One region of the Lysinibacillus sp. YS11 genome, then DNA from elsewhere that is predicted to be linked to it. Evidence: riboswitches for the same ligand, from Rfam matches in the RefSeq annotation. Region 1 holds a riboswitch; the other holds the start of a gene.

What was found. Region 1 has a riboswitch for lysine ahead of LBYS11_RS16615 (aspartate kinase). Riboswitches for the same ligand answer to the same signal wherever they lie in the genome.
Region 2: linked by a shared signal. The riboswitch ahead of LBYS11_RS10830 (transporter substrate-binding domain-containing protein) and the one ahead of LBYS11_RS16615 (aspartate kinase) in region 1 are both predicted to bind lysine.

Annotation. Positions count from the first base shown of each region.
Region 1 covers NZ_CP026007.1:3,310,046-3,318,465, forward strand. The annotation lists gene LBYS11_RS16590 (acyl-CoA thioesterase) at 1-328, opposite strand, end outside; gene sdhB (succinate dehydrogenase iron-sulfur subunit) at 524-1,303, opposite strand; gene sdhA (succinate dehydrogenase flavoprotein subunit) at 1,309-3,063, opposite strand; gene LBYS11_RS16605 (succinate dehydrogenase cytochrome b558 subunit) at 3,130-3,738, opposite strand; gene LBYS11_RS16610 (YslB family protein) at 4,011-4,445, shown strand; gene LBYS11_RS16615 (aspartate kinase) at 4,544-5,770, opposite strand; lysine riboswitch at 5,904-6,081, opposite strand; gene uvrC (excinuclease ABC subunit UvrC) at 6,189-7,979, opposite strand; gene trxA (thioredoxin) at 8,103-8,414, opposite strand.
Region 2 covers NZ_CP026007.1:2,189,839-2,198,258, forward strand. The annotation lists gene LBYS11_RS10820 (2-oxoglutarate dehydrogenase E1 component) at 1-1,076, shown strand, start outside; gene odhB (2-oxoglutarate dehydrogenase complex dihydrolipoyllysine-residue succinyltransferase) at 1,167-2,429, shown strand; lysine riboswitch at 2,770-2,956, shown strand; gene LBYS11_RS10830 (transporter substrate-binding domain-containing protein) at 3,076-3,933, shown strand; gene LBYS11_RS10835 (amino acid ABC transporter permease) at 4,104-4,829, shown strand; gene LBYS11_RS10840 (amino acid ABC transporter ATP-binding protein) at 4,842-5,573, shown strand; gene LBYS11_RS10845 (DUF6501 family protein) at 5,837-6,034, shown strand; gene LBYS11_RS10850 (toxic anion resistance protein) at 6,083-7,150, opposite strand; gene LBYS11_RS10855 (5-bromo-4-chloroindolyl phosphate hydrolysis family protein) at 7,147-7,797, opposite strand; gene LBYS11_RS10860 (hypothetical protein) at 8,214-8,420, shown strand, end outside.

The DNA.
Region 1 (8,420 bases):
CTAGATAGTGAATGTCCATCGACGAATTCCCAACTTGCGCGATTTTTGTATAGATTCGTAGTACGTCATCAAAGAAAACCTGCTTTACATAATCGCATTGTAAATCGGCTACAATAGGTATAGATTTCACATTCTCTTCTCCAACTGGGGGCATTAAAATTCCTAAATGTCTGAAGTAATCAATTCTTGCTTGCTCAAAATATGTAAAGCTAATCGTATTGTTCATATGACCATACATGTCTGTTTCTGAAAATCGCACTCGTACCTCGCTAAAAAATGAAAAACCCTTTTCCCACTCTTGAAAATTATCGATATAATTTGCCTTCATGATATACCATCCCCTGTCATGTAATTGCCCGTCTTTTATCAATCAACGGCAAACAAAATGAATACTTATTCATTATAAAAGAAAATGCTATATTATCATAGAAAAAATGTAAATAAACAACTTGATAAATTTCATTTCTATAACTATAAAAAACTCCCTTACACTTCGTGTAAGGGAGTTCAGCTTGTCCGTATATTAGTCTACGTAGTGGTCAGAACCGAAGAAGTTACGGAACATTTGCACTGTAGTTGCACGGTTTAATGAAGCGATGGATGTTGTTAAAGGAATCCCTTTTGGACATGCAGCAACACAGTTTTGAGAGTTACCACAGTTTGCAAGGCCACCGTCACCCATAATCGCATTTAAACGTTCATCTTTAATCATAGCACCAGTTGGGTGAGTGTTGAAAAGACGTACTTGTGATAATGGAGCTGGTCCGATGAATGAAGCTTTTTCAGACACGTTTGGACATGCTTCCATACATACACCACAAGTCATACATTTAGATAGTTCATAAGCCCATTGACGTTTACCTTCTGGCATACGTGGACCTTCACCTAAATCATACGTACCATCGATTGGTACCCATGCTTTAACTTTTTTAAGCGCGTTGAACATACGTTCACGGTCAACTTGTAGGTCACGAATAACAGGGAATGTTTTCATTGGCTCCAATTTAATCGGCTCTGTCAATTGGTCTACTAGTGTAGAACATGATTGACGTGGACGGCCATTGATCACCATTGAACATGCACCACAAACTTCTTCTAAACAGTTCATATCCCATGATACTGGTGATGTGTTTACACCATCTTCAGTAACAGGATTTTTTTGAATTTCCATTAAAATTGAAATTACGTTCATACCATGACGGTAAGGCACTTGGAATTTTTGCCAGTAGCTATTGCCGCCTTGTGTATCTTGACGTAAGATTTCCACTTTGACCATTCTTCCAGTATTAGCTGCGATTTGCATAACTTTTAGTCTCCTTTCGCAGAGTAGTCGCGTTTACGTGGTGGGATTAATGAAACGTCGACTTCTTGGTACGTGATGATTGGATTACCAGTAGCTGGGTCAAACTTCGCCATTGTTGTTTTTAAGAAGTTCTCATCATCACGGTTAGGGAAATCAGGTTTATAGTGTGCACCACGAGATTCATTACGTAATAGTGCACCTTTTGTCATTACTTTTGCAAGCACTAACATATTTTTAAGCTGACGTGTAAAGTGTGCGCCTTGATTGCTCCATTTTTGCGTATCATTGATGTTGATGTTGTTCCAACGCTCAGTAAGCTCATCAAGTTTTTTCAATGTATCTTCAAGCTGATCATTGTAACGTACTACAGTCATTGTAGCAGTCATCATTTCACCAAGCTCTTTATGCAGTAAGTAAGCGTTTTCTGTGCCTTCCATTTTCATGATAGCATCCCATTTCGCTTGTTCCTCTTTTACACGAGCATCGTAAATCTCTTGTGGAAGATCTTCAGCATGCTTTTTAAGGTGTTTTACATAGTCTACTGCGTTTGGTCCTGCAACCATACCACCGTAGATAGCAGATAATAATGAGTTTGCACCAAGACGGTTTGCACCATGTTGAGAGTAATCACATTCACCTGCTGCAAATAGACCAGGAATTTCAGTCATTTGATTGTAGTCAACCCATAATCCACCCATTGAATAATGAACTGCTGGGAAAATTTTCATTGGTAATTTACGTGGGTCATCCCCTACGAATTTTTCGTAGATTTCGATGATACCACCAAGTTTAACGTCCAATTCATGTGGATCTTTATGTGAAAGATCTAGGTATACCATGTTTTCGCCATTGATACCAAGTTTTTGGTTTACACAAACGTCGAAAATTTCACGTGTCGCAATATCACGTGGTACTAAGTTACCATAAGCTGGGTATTTCTCTTCTAAGAAGTACCAAGGTTTACCGTCTTTATAAGTCCAAATACGACCACCTTCACCACGAGCTGATTCTGACATTAGACGGTTTTTGTCATCTCCAGGAATCGCTGTTGGGTGAATTTGAATGAATTCACCATTCGCATATGAAGCACCTTGTTGATAAACGATAGAAGCAGCAGAACCTGTGTTAATAACAGAGTTTGTTGTTTTACCGAAGATAATACCAGGGCCACCAGTCGCCATAATAACAGCGTCTGCACGGAATGATTTAATTTCTTCTGTACGCATATCTTGCGCTACGATACCACGACAAACGCCGTCTTCATCGATAATAACACCAAGGAATTCCCAGTGTTCATATTTATTTACTAAACCAGCTACTTCATGAGAACGAACTTGCTCATCTAGCGCATATAGTAATTGTTGACCTGTTGTTGCACCAGAGAAAGCTGTACGGTGCATTAAAGTACCACCAAAACGACGGAAATCTAAAAGTCCTTCTGGTGTACGGTTGAACATAACACCCATACGGTCCATCAAGTGGATAATGCCAGGTGCTGCATCACACATACCTTTAACTGGTGGTTGGTTCGCTAGGAAGTCCCCACCATAAACTGTATCATCAAAGTGGATCCATGGAGAATCCCCTTCACCTTTAGTATTTACCGCACCATTAATTCCGCCTTGCGCACAAACAGAGTGTGAGCGTTTTACAGGAACTAATGAGAATAAATCAACTTCAGTACCAACTTCAGCTGCTTTAATCGTTGCCATCAGACCGGCAAGACCACCGCCGACAACAATTATTTTGCTTTTCGCCATGATTATTTCTCACTCCTCTTAAAAAATTGCAATGATTGCATGTGCTCTATCGTAGCTTCTATTGAATTATACGAAAGCTAAAATAGCAGCCACACCAACTACACTTAGAATTACGAAAAGAATGTTTGTTACGTAAGTAGCGATCTTTTGAGACTGAGGAGATTGTGTAATACCCCAGCTTACTAGGAATGCCCATAAACCGTTAGATAAGTGGAAAGTTGCTGATAAAATACCAACAATGTAGAATCCAAGCATGAATGGATTAGCAACAATATTCGCCATCATGTCGTAATCAACGTGTGTGCCAAGTGCTTTTTGAATACGAGTTTGGAAAATATGCCATGCAATAAATATCACTAAGAATACACCAGTAAAACGTTGTAAAGAGAACATCCAGTTACGGTACGTGCTGAAACGTCCTGTGTTTGGTGTAGCAGTGAATGCAATGTAGACACCATAGAATGCGTGGAACATTAATGGAATATAGATGACAATCCATTCAACTAGGATAAGGAATGGAATCTTTTCCATTACTGCGGTAGCATCGTTGTAACTTTCTGCCCCGCCTGTTGCTGTAAAGTTAATGAACAGGTGCATCGTTAAAAACAGACCTACTGGAATGATCCCAAGTAGAGAATGTAAGCGACGCCATAAAAACTCTCGATCTTTCGACAAGACTGTTACCCCCCTTAGTACTTAAAATAGCACAACAAAAGAAGTCATCATTTTGTAAATGATACTTCATTGACTGTGTATTTCATCATGGTACAATATTATGACATGTTTATTGTACTCTCAAGAGCTACGAGCGTCAAGGCAACTCGGAGTTTTTCATAGAGCTTATTAAAGAACTAATCTAGTACATGATGCGTCGTTTTTTCTCGAAAAATCTATCATTACTTTATTACCGTTAAATTTTAAGAAAATTCTAAGAAAGAAGGATAACAATGTTAAACACTCCATCTCCTACAATCTCATCATTTGGCTATGAGATCATTCGTGATCATATTCTATCTTCTATACTCGGTAAACATGAAGATGACGTCCTTTATTGGGCAGGTAAAGAGCTTGCTCGCAAGTTCCCATGTAAAAGTCAAGATGAACTTATCGCATTTTTCGCAGATGCCTGCTGGGGTACATTAGAACTCATAAAGGAATCAAAAGATGGACGTATTTTCCAGTTGACAAATGACCCTGAAATTCTTCAAATAAAGCAGCGCAGCTTTAAACTTGAAGCAGGATTTATAGCAGAGCAAATTCAACTAGCTAAAGGCTATCTGACAGAATGCTATAATGAAAAACGGGAAAAGCAACAATACGTCATGTTTACAGTCAAATGGGACGTTAAAGAACGTATTATGAATACCATTCCCTCAGAATAATTAAAAAGGATTGTTTCCCATTAAAGAATGGGATGACAATCCTTCTTTTTTCTTCCTTTTATTTCGGTCAATTACATAAAATGCTGTTTCTTCTATTATTATATGTAAAGTGCTTGCTCTAAATTAAACTCATCATGGAGAGCATTAGCTGCTTGGATCATATCATCCTGTGGTACAACAACGGACACTTTTATTTCAGAAGTACTAACCATTTTTACAGGGATATTTTCACGACGTAACCGATCAAACATACGAGCAGCAACGCCTGGATTAGAAGCCATGCCTGAACCAATAATAGAAACTTTTGCTAGTCCAATTTCGAAGTCAGCAAAACTAAATCCAAGTGATAATTTACTATCCTCTAAAACACGTAATGCTTCCGCAAATTCCTCTTTTAAAATTGAAAACGATACAGTTGGCTTCAACCCATCAATAATGGCTTGGACAATAATATCTACATTAATACGGTTCTCTGCAAGAACCGTAAATATATCTGCTAATGAAGCATTGGAAAAAGCATCATACCCTACTGTTAAACGAATAATATCTGATTCAAATGCAACACCACGAACGACTAAATTTTTTTCCATTTCCACTTCCTCCTTCAATAAAGTGCCTACTGATTCTATTAAACTTGAACGTATAATAACAGGCATTTGAAATTTCTTCGCTAACTCCACCGCACGAGGATGTATGATATGAGACCCTAAATTCGATAATTCCAACATTTCATCATAGGAAATTTCTTGAAGCTTTTGGGCATTGGGAACATATCGTGGATCTGCTGTATAAACACCGTCCACATTTGTATACATATCTACTCTCTCCGCTTCCAACGCTATGGCAAGCGCAACAGCAGTTGTTTCAGCTCCACCTTTCCCAAGCGTGGTGATATTATGCACTTCGTCAATCCCTTGTTCTCCAGCAATAACCACAATTTGTCCCTGTGCAAAATGTTCTTCCATACGACTAATATCTATATAGTCGATACGAGCATGTCGATACATACCATCCGTATGTATACCAGCTTGCCATCCAGTTAGAGATACAGCCTCATAGCCTGCTTCCTGCAAAGCGATGGCAAATAAAGCACTAGATAATTGAGAGCCAGTTGACAAAACTGCATCTAATTCTCTTTTCGACACATCGTCAGTTAGTTGGTGTACCATCATTTTCATCTCTTTCGCAGTGTGTCCCATTGCTGCAACGACCACTACTACATCCAATCCTTTGTCCTTTTCAGCAATCGCTTTCCTAGCAGCCTCTTGGATTTGTTCAGAAGAAGCTAATGCAGCTCCTCCAAACTTCATCACGATTTTAGCCATTTCTTTCGTTCTCCCTTCCAGTTCATGTATTTCACCAAATTATGGGGGGTAAAACCGTTTCTAGAAAACTAAAAGGCAGCCTCCACATAACGTGAAAGCTGCCTATAACATGTACAATAATCATAACTTGCGCATGTGTGATAGCTCTCCGAAACGTTTAGAATCGACAGTCTTACATTTCTTAAATGCAAAACCAGTACGGCAATGGAACAACAATACTGTACTTCGGCAAGCTCCCCTTTCACACAATATCTCTGGACTTGTCCATCCTCCATCGTGTTACTCTTGAATCTTGCACCTCTATCATCACTTTAAAGTGAATGTATTCAATTCATTAAGCCTTAGCGTAAACAAACTAGTCACGCAGTTGGCTCTCCATAACATTGAAAACAATGTTATTTATAACCATAGCACATGCCTATTCCTTTGACAATGATTGTTGCTGAAAATAGCTAAAAATTTGGCTTGCTAAATTAGCGGGCATCCCAGCCTCCTGTAATGCTAGCTCGCTCGCCTCTCGAATTTTTTTGACTGAACCGAAATGTTTAAGCAGCTGTTGCTTTCGTTTTGGTCCTACCCCTTCAATATGATCTAATACAGATTGAATGGCATGCTTCTCATGCTGTTGACGCAAGAAGGTAATAGCAAAGCGATGGACTTCGTCTTGAATTCGTTGTAATAAATAAAAGCCATCACTTGTACGTTTTAAGCTAATCACTTCTGGTGGATCACCAAACAAGAGCTGAGATGTATTATGCTTATCATCCTTGGCTAAACCAGCAATCGGTATAACAAGACCAAGCTCATCTTCTAGTACTTCACGGGCTACTTCCATTTGTCCCTTACCACCATCAATTAAGACTAAATCTGGTAATGGTAGTCCTTCCTTTAAAACACGTATATAGCGACGACGTATAACCTCCTGCATTGCACCGTAATCATCATGCTTGGCTGCTGTACGCGTTTTATATTTTCGGTACTCCTTTTTCGCAGGCTTCCCATCAATGAAAACAACCATAGCAGACACTGCATCCGTTCCATGCATATGACTATTATCAAAAGCTTCAATTCGTAAAGGTGTACTAATACCCATTGCTTCACCAAGTGCCTCACAAGCACCAATCGTACGTTCTTCCTGACGCTCTATTAGCTGGAATTTAGCTGCCACAGCAATTTCAGCATTTTTGGTAGCTAATTCAACCAATTCCTTCTTTTGACCTCTTTTCGGTGTGAGCACTTTAATTTCTAATAATTCTGTTAAGATAGCTGCATCAATGGCTTGTGGAATAAAAATTTCTTTTGGCTTAATATGCTCTGGCTTTTCATAAAAGCGCCCAACAAATGTTAAAAATTCTTCCTCTGCATCTTGATAGATGGGGAAAATTGAGACATCGCGCTCAATCAGCTTTCCTTGGCGCACAAAGAAAACCTGAACACACATCCATCCTTTTTCAACAGCATAGCCAAATACATCTCGATTTGTTGTATCACTTGAAACTATTTTTTGTTTCTGCATAACCGTATCAATATGGGCAATTTGGTCTCGGAATTCCTTCGCTCGCTCAAATTCCAGGTTTTCTGCAGCTGCTAGCATTTTAACTTCAAGCTCTTTTTTGACTGCCTCCACACCACCATTTAGAAACTTCGTCATATCCTCAATCATTTCTTGATAAACCTGACCTTCAATTTCCTTCACACAAGGTGCTAAGCATTGACCCATGTGATAGTACAAGCAAACCTTGGAAGGTAATTGTACACATTTGCGCAGCGGATACAATCGATCCAATAGCTTTTTCGTTTCACTTGCTGCATAGGCATTCGGATAAGGACCAAAATATTTTGCCTTATCCTTTTTTACCTTCCGTGTCGTAATCAGACGAGGATGTTTTTCATTCGTAATTTTTAAATATGGATAGGTCTTATCATCCGTTAACATGACATTATATTTTGGATCATGTAATTTGATGAGATTCAGCTCTAAAATAAGTGCTTCAATATTTGATGACGTTACAATATACTCAAAATCTTCTATTTCACCTACAAGCCTTTGCGTTTTCCCTTCATGTGTTCCAGTAAAATAAGAACGTACACGGTTTTTTAGAACTTTTGCTTTACCGACATAAATGATAGTCCCTTGTCGATCCTTCATCAAATAGCAGCCAGGTTGATCTGGTAAAATATCCAGTTTTCGCTTTATTAAATCGTTCATTACCTACCTGCCCCCCTAAGTAAAAATTCCCCTCATTAGAATAATGTTAGTTATTTTCTTTATTATATAACGAAAAAAAGCCGAACACATCAATTGATGGCTCGGCTTTGTGAACTTCATTCATTACGCATGTTTTGCGATAAATGCTTCTAAAGCTTCTTTTGGTTGGAAGCCTACTGTTTTGTCAACTAATTCTCCATCTTTAAATAATAGTAAAGATGGGATTGACATAATTTGATACTGAGCTGCAGTACCTTGGTTATTGTCAACGTCAACTTTTACAATTTTAGCCGCACTACCTGCTGCGTCCATTTCTTCAAGAACTGGCCCAATCATTTTACATGGTCCGCACCAAGCAGCCCAAAAGTCTACTAGTACTAACCCTTCTTTAATATCGTCCTGGAACGTAGCATCTGTTGCATGTACAATTGCCATTTGAAA
Region 2 (8,420 bases), 1.1 Mb from region 1:
ATGCTTATGCGTCTGCAAAAGTTGACTGGGGTCATGCTGAAACTTTAGCGTATGCAACGATTATTCAAGATGGAACACCAGTACGCTTTACAGGTCAAGATGCACAACGTGGTACATTCTCTCAACGTCACTTAGTACTGCATGATAAAAACAATGGCAATGTCTTCACACCACTACACCATATTTCTGGTGCGAACGCATCCTTTACAGTACACAACTCTCCACTGACTGAAGCTGGGGTGGTAGGCTTTGAGTATGGTTACAACCTAGAAAATAGCCATGTACTAACAGTATGGGAAGCACAATTCGGTGACTTTGCGAATATGGCACAAGTGATGTTTGATAACTTTATTTCAGGGGCACGCTCAAAATGGGGTCAAAAATCTGGTCTAGTTATCCTTTTACCTCATGGTTATGAAGGTCAAGGTCCAGAGCACTCTTCAAGCCGTATGGAACGCTATTTACAAATGTCAGCTGAAAATAACTGGTTTGTAGCGAACTGTTCAAATGCAGGAAACTACTACCACTTATTACGCCGTCAAGCAGCATTATTAGGTACAGAAGGGGTACGTCCACTTGTAGTCGTATCACCAAAATCATTATTACGTCACCCATTAGCTGCGGCGAATGCTGAGCAATTAGCAAATGGTTCATTCCAAGAAGTGATTGAACAACCAGGCTTAGGGGCTAAACCAGAAGCTGTAGAGCGTATCGTTTTAGGTACAGGTAAAGTGATGATCGACTTAGCAGAGCGCGTGAAAGACGGCGAAGGCTTCGATCACCTACACATTATTCGTGTAGAACAACTTTACCCATTCCCAAAAGAGCAAGTAGCTGGTATCATTGCTAAGTATCCTAATGCAAAAGAGATTGTTTGGGTACAAGAAGAACCTAAAAACCAAGGCTCATGGAATTATGCATTAGAAACATTATATGAACTTTCAGAAGGTAAAAAACTTCGCTATGTAGGCCGTCCTGCAATGAGCTCAACTTCTGAAGGGGATGCAGATTCTCATAAAGCAGCACAAGCAGCTCTTATTGAAGAAGCGGTTGCTGAGCCAGTAAAGGTTAAATAACATATATCAATTTTTGAAACCGGGCTACTTGCCCTTAAGCAGTAGCCCTTCTATGTGCGTCATGCACGTTAATCAAAGGAGGAAATGAAAGTGGCTGAAATTAAAGTCCCTGAATTAGCAGAATCGATTACAGAAGGTAGTATCGCACAGTGGGTAAAAAAAGTGGGCGATCGCGTTGAAAAAGGTGAATTCATCGTTGAACTTGAAACAGATAAAGTAAACGCTGAGATCATTTCTGAAGAAGCAGGTGTATTAACACAAATTTTAGCTGAAGAAGGCGATACTGTACTAGTTGGTCAAGTTATCGCAGTAGTAGAAGCAGGCGAAGGCGCAGCAGCAGCTCCAGCAGCGGCAGCACCAACTGAGGCAGCACCTGCACCAGCAGCGCCACAAGCAGCACCTGCACCAGTTGCAGCAGCTCCAGTAGTAGAAGAAACTTCTGGTGAGCGTGTAGTTGCATCTCCAGCAGCACGTCGTCTTGCACGTGAAAAAGGTATTGACCTTGCAGCGGTATCTCCAGTAGATCCACAAGGACGTGTACGTGTACAAGATGTAGCAGCTCATGGTACAGCACCAGCTGTAGCACCAGCAGCAGCACCTACATCCGTAGCAACTTCAGGTGGCCCAGTAGTATTCACACCAGCAGCTAATTCTGACCGTGTAACAATTGAAAAAATGAGCCGTCGTCGCCAAACAATTGCAAAACGTTTATTAGAAGTTAAACAATCAACAGCAATGTTAACAACATTCAACGAAATTGACATGACAAACATCATGGCACTTCGTAAACGTAAACAAGAAGAGTTTGTAAAAGCAAACGACATCAAACTTGGTTTCATGTCATTCTTCACTAAAGCTGTTGTTGCAGCACTGAAAAAATACCCATACGTAAACGCTCAAATCTCTGGCGATGAGATTCATTTAAATAACTTCTTTGATATCGGTATTGCTGTATCGACTGAAGAAGGTTTAGTCGTACCAGTTGTACGCGATGCTAATAGCAAAAACTTTGCAGAAATCGAAAAAGATATTGCTAACTTAGCGACAAAAGCTCGTGATAAAAAATTAGGCTTAAATGACATGGCTGGTGGATCATTCACAATCACAAATGGTGGTGTATTCGGTTCATTAATGTCAACACCAATTATGAACGGTACACAAGCTGGTATTTTAGGTATGCACTCAATTGTAAACCGTCCAGTTGCAGTAAATGGTGAAGTTCAAATCCGTCCAATGATGTATGTAGCACTTTCATACGATCACCGTATCATCGATGGTAAAGATTCTGTAGGATTCTTAAAAACAGTTAAAGAATTAATCGAAAATCCTGAAGATTTATTATTAAATTCATAATTCCATTAAACCCTGCGAACAATGTTCAGCAGGGTTTTTTGTATGACGAAAGGTATTGAGCGATTCTATGCTTGAAAGAGTACGAATGGTACATCGTTTATAGGAGCAAAGAAAGAAAAAAACGCAACTTTTCTCATATGTAGAACATACTCTATAATAAATATTTGTTGTAATTTTCAGAAATATCAACAAAAGTTCAACGATTTAAAGTGGAAGCAGAACGCACAATATCCTAATATTGTCATTAGTCAGAAAAATGTTAAAATCGTCTTGACGAACATATTAGTTTTATAGTAGTATCTAAATATCAATTAAATAAACAAACCTCACGAATTGTTACCAGTGAGGTAGAGGCGCGGTATTTATTAGTTCATTGTTGAGTAAAAGCAAGCGAAGACGCAATGAAGAAGGAAATATCGCCGAAGTATAAAAGGAGCTCGTACTTTTATACTGGGTCTGCAGTGAATAAGTGCAGGACTGTCCTAGTAAATGGATTTCCAGATTTACTAGGTTGTGCTATCTCGGAAACATGGAAATTATAGTGAGGATTTGGGCAACTGTCATAAAAGGTAAGACCTAAGTTCAATAAACTTAGGTCTTTTTTAGTACAGTTGTCTTATTTTTTTACAGAAAAGGGGAGTTTTTCATGAAAAGAAAATGGTTGTTAGTAATGATCTCTATCATGACGGCAATTGTGCTAGCTGCATGTGGCACAAGTGACAAAAAAGAGGGCGGTTCAAGTGATGCTGGAACTGACAAAGAAGAAGGTGGCGGTGAATTCCGAATTGGAATGGAGGCTGGCTACCCACCGTTCAACTGGACACAGCAAGACGATGCAAATGGTGCAGTGAAAATTGCGGATAATGCAGAGTATGCAGGTGGCTATGATGTACAAATGGCAAAGAAAATCGCTGAAGGTCTAGGCAAAGAGTTAGTCATTGTTAAAATGGAGTGGGACGGTTTAGTTCCAGCGCTACAATCAAACAAAATTGATGCAATTATTGCAGGTATGTCACCAACAGAAGAACGTAAGAAAACAATTGATTTTACAGAAAACTATTATACTTCTGATTTTGTTATGGTTATTAAAAAAGGTAGCAAATATGAAGGCGCAAAATCGATTCAAGACTTCTCAGGTGCTAAAATTACATCACAATTAAATACATCAAACTACACAGTTATCGATCAAATTAAAGGCGTAGAAAAGCAAACAGCAATGGAGAGCTTCCCAGCAATGCGTGTGGCGTTAGAAGCAGGTAAAATTGATGGCTATGTAGCTGAACGTCCAGAGGGCATTTCCGCTTCTGCTGCCAACGATAAATTCACATATGTAGCATTTGAAGAAGGCTTTGATACAGACCTATCAAATACTTCAATTGCTGTAGGCTTACGTAAAGATGACGCAAATCGTGAAAAAATCAATGAAATCCTAAAAGGCATTTCAGAAGATGATCGTCAAGCGATTATGGAAGAAGCTATTTCTCAACAACCCGCAGCACAATAATGACATGGCACGGACTAGCAATTAGTCCGTGCATGATCATTTCATCATTATCAAAATGAGAACCTCTCTACATAATGATAATGTCCTAGCGTGACAAATCATAGAATGGTAGAAAGAGCTAGGACACAAAAGAAATAAGCGAGCAAGATGACATTGTTAGGAGGAACATCATGAGTCTTGAATGGATACTTTCAATTATTGAAAACAACTGGCAAATGTTTTTACGAGGTGCGTATTATACGTTACTGATTTCGAGTATTAGTACAATTATTGGTGCATTTATCGGATTTTTCATCGGAATTATGCATACGATTCCAGTTCGTAAAAAAGGTGTGAAATTTTATAGCTTAAAGCTCATTAATTTTATACTAACATGCTATGTTGAATTTTTCCGTGGTACACCAATGATTGTACAAGCTATGGTTGTCTACTACGGATTAGATATCGCATTCGGTATCGATATGCACTTTATTACAGCAGGTATTTTAGTCGTTTCCCTCAATACAGGGGCATATATGGCAGAAATTGTTCGTGGCGGTATTGTATCCATTGATAATGGTCAATACGAGGCAGCATCAGCAATTGGCATGAATCACTTCCAAATTATGCTTCATGTTGTCTTACCGCAAGTAGCGCGTAATGTTTTACCAGCGACAGGTAACCAATTAATCATGAATATTAAAGATACAGCCGTATTAAATGTCATTGGAGTAACGGAATTATTCTTCCAAACAAAATCAATTTCGGGTAACAACTTCCGTTATTTCGAATCATTCTTCGTTGCATGTGTTCTTTATTTCATCATGACATTTACCGCATCTCGCATCCTTCTGTATGTTGAAAAACGTCTAGATGGTCCTGATGCCTATCAAAAAGAACAAAAAGAAGCCGTATAGGGGGACGCACAAATGGCAGTCATTAAAATCGAGCATTTAAGTAAATCATTTGGACGTAACCAAGTGTTAAAAGATGTGAATTTCCAAGTGGAAAAAGGAGAGGTAGTTTGTTTAATTGGCTCCTCTGGCTCTGGTAAATCCACATTGCTTCGTTGCATAAATTTATTAGAAACGCCAAGTGGCGGTCAAATTATTTATAAAGGGGAAGACATCCTAGATGAAAAGCACAATATTCAAGAATATCGCACACATTTAGGCATGGTGTTCCAGCAGTTCAATTTATTTAACAACCACAATGTCATAAGTAATTGCACGGTGGGCCAAATCAAAGTGTTAAAACGTTCGAAAAAAGAAGCAGAAGAAACGGCGCTTAAATATTTGAAAATCGTTGGCATGGATCAATATGTGAATGCCAAGCCCCGTCAACTCTCGGGTGGACAAAAGCAGCGTGTGGCCATCGCTCGTGCCTTATCAATGAATCCTGATGTAATGCTATTCGATGAGCCAACATCCGCATTAGACCCAGAAATGGTGGGTGAGGTATTAAAGGTAATGCGTCAGCTAGCAAACGAGGGCAATACGATGCTCATCGTGACACATGAGATGGAATTTGCCAAAGAAGTAGCAGATCGTGTTGTCTTTATGGATAAAGGTGTAATTGTGGAAGAAGGCCCTCCAGCACAAGTATTAGTCAATCCACAACATGAACGTACGAAGGAATTTTTAAAGCGTACATTAAAATAAGCACAAAAAAGTGAGTCCAACCTGTTGGACTCACTTATTTTCTAGAATTCCATTCTGCATAAAGTACAAAGCAGATTGCGAATGCTACAGCAATGATAAAAAACCATTGCGGTACACCACCAAAACTCATCATAACACCTCAAATTTTCATTTTTTTTGGATAGAATAGGTATAGTATTTCTTTTTTCTCCACAAAAGACCAAAAATATTATAAAATAAGCAATAGACATTAGCTTTTGCTAGTAAAGAGAGGTAGAGAGAATATGTTACATTTAAAATGGAAAGATGCGCCAACATTACGAACGGTTACTTGCAAACATACAAATGCATCGAAATACTTAGTATCAAACGTATTAACAGTAGGAAAAGAGTATGAAGTGAAAAATGAAACAGAAGAGTTCGTTTTTATCATCGACAACACAGGTAATGTCGGTGGCTACTATAAAGATTATTTTGAATAAAAACAAACAGGGTGGTTCAGAACATTTGCTGAGCCACCCATTTTTTTGTTAATCTCGCTGATAGCTGCTAGCACCCGCCACATCCTGTAGCTGTTGTTTCTCTTGTTCAGTTGCGGTATGCAGGGCAAAGACATCTTTAATTGCTGTTTGCAGCTCTTGCTGTGTTTCTTTAAACTTCGAAACTTGCTGTTCAAACGTGGGACTTGAGAAGCGATCATGAGCCCTTGATAATCGCTCCTCTAAACGTGCATAATGATGATCCATATGCATCGATAGCATCATCGCCAGTTGGTTTTTCCAGAGCGGAATCAAGGTAACGATAGAAAACTCAATTTTTTCAGCTAATGTTTGATTGGCCTGCTGAATCATACGGATTTGAGGAGCTGTTTGCAGAGCGACTTGCTGTGATACTTGTAAATCATAAATACGTTGATCGAGTCTTTCGATTTGAGCAGCAAAGTCATTTAATTGCTGGATCGCAAGTGGCTGTTTGGTAGCTTGGACACTCGTTATTTGTGCAGGTAGCTCTACCTCAATGGCTTGCTGCTTTTTCATTTGTCCTGCGGCAATCGCCGTTGCCAATTCCTCAAAAAATCCTCGATTATGGGCATAAAGCGCCTCTAAGTTTTCAACATCTTTTATCAGCTGAAGCTGTGCACGTTCTAGCTGAACGCCAATGCGCTCCACCTGTATACTAATACGTTCAAATTCTGTGAGTGTTTGCTTCACATTAGGCTCGGTTTTGCCAAAGATTTTTTTGAAAAAGGTTTGCTTTTTTGGTTCCAAAGCAGTCGGATCTACTCGATCTAACGTCTGCATTAAAGAATCCAGCATTTGACCTATTTTAGTGACATCCTTTTGCTTTACTTGAGCAAGCATGCGGTCGGCAAATTGAGACAGAGCTCGCTGTGAATCTTGCCCAAGGGACAGCAATGATTCAAAATCAGTCAAATCGATTTGACTGGCATACAGTAATGCGCGACTTTGTGCAAGAGGCGATAGCGTTTCATAAGTCGCCATCGCCTCGTTTTGCGGAGTTGTTTCTAAATAGGATTGGACTAGTGGAGAAAGCCCTGGTATGGTATTTAGTTGAAATGCGTGTTCGTTTGCTGTCATTTATCATCGCCTCGCCAGTCCAATTGTTCTCTACGTCTAAGATTGGAACGATTTGCGAATTCAATCTCCATTTGCAGATGATCGATATCATTTGCAAGTGCATCCTTTAAATCAATTTGAATTGTGTCATTCAAATCAGTTAGGGTTTCACGTGTTTTGGATAAAGTTAATTGAATTTCCTTATCCTTCACTGGCTGCTTGGAAAGCATTGTATATTTATCCGTTAATTCTACAGCAGAAGGTAAGTGTGCATAGAAAAATGGTTCCACATTATAAAATTTACGTGGGTCTGTCTTGACGATTTTGACGATATTTTTGGAGATACGCGTCATTTCAAGTAGTTGTTTAAACGCTGAAACAGAACGTACACGTAAATAGTTTTGACTCAATGTTTGAATATGCTTATTAGCTGTTAATACTTGTGTTTCAATGTGTTTGAATTCTTCTTTTGTGATGCCTGCTATTTGCATGACTTTCTTTTTTTGTCTATGTTTCAGCAACGCTGTACTCGTCGCATAGGAACCCGCAAACAGTAAACCACCAAGGAAGAATCCAGGATTTGCCGCAATTGCTGCGATAGAAACAGTTGTGAGCGAAATAAGAAAGCTGGCACTATGTCTAGAGAAAAACTGTCCGACACTAAGCATTGTTTCATCCTCCTTGCTTTTCAATATGTCTATCTTCTTATACGAAATAATCGACATAAAGTTTCATTGAAAATTAATCCCTTACATAAATTTTACTGCTATTTGTGAACTTTCTCAATGATAATACATAGAATAAGTGAGTTGTTTCGATGAATAAGTCGGTTTTGTTATCCTAAGGAGCCATTCTGGCATCGGAATGAGCGATTTTTTGCATCTCGGTCACTGAATAGAGGAGCGTAATTTGATTCAAGAGCGGCTTCTGCCTCAAAGCGAGCGGTTAAGTGAGATCCATGAGCGGCTCCAACTCGAAAAGGAGCGGTTTATTTTCTAAGAAGAGCATCTTCATCCAAAATGAATGAGTCTTGTATGAAACTTTTTCCAAATGAATTCGTAACTGATACAAAGGGGGATATAGGATGACGAAAATTTTTCTGGTGTCTATTACAAAAAATATGGATGAACCAGTAAGTGAACAGAAAGTGAAAGAAAAAGTCTTTGAGAAAAAATCAAAATTAAAAGCCTATTTAAACAAAGAAGGCTATATGAAGGAATCTAAAAATCAATATGTGAAAATCACTGATGAATCGATATTAGTTGCTGCCATTCAAAAAATAAAAATCAAA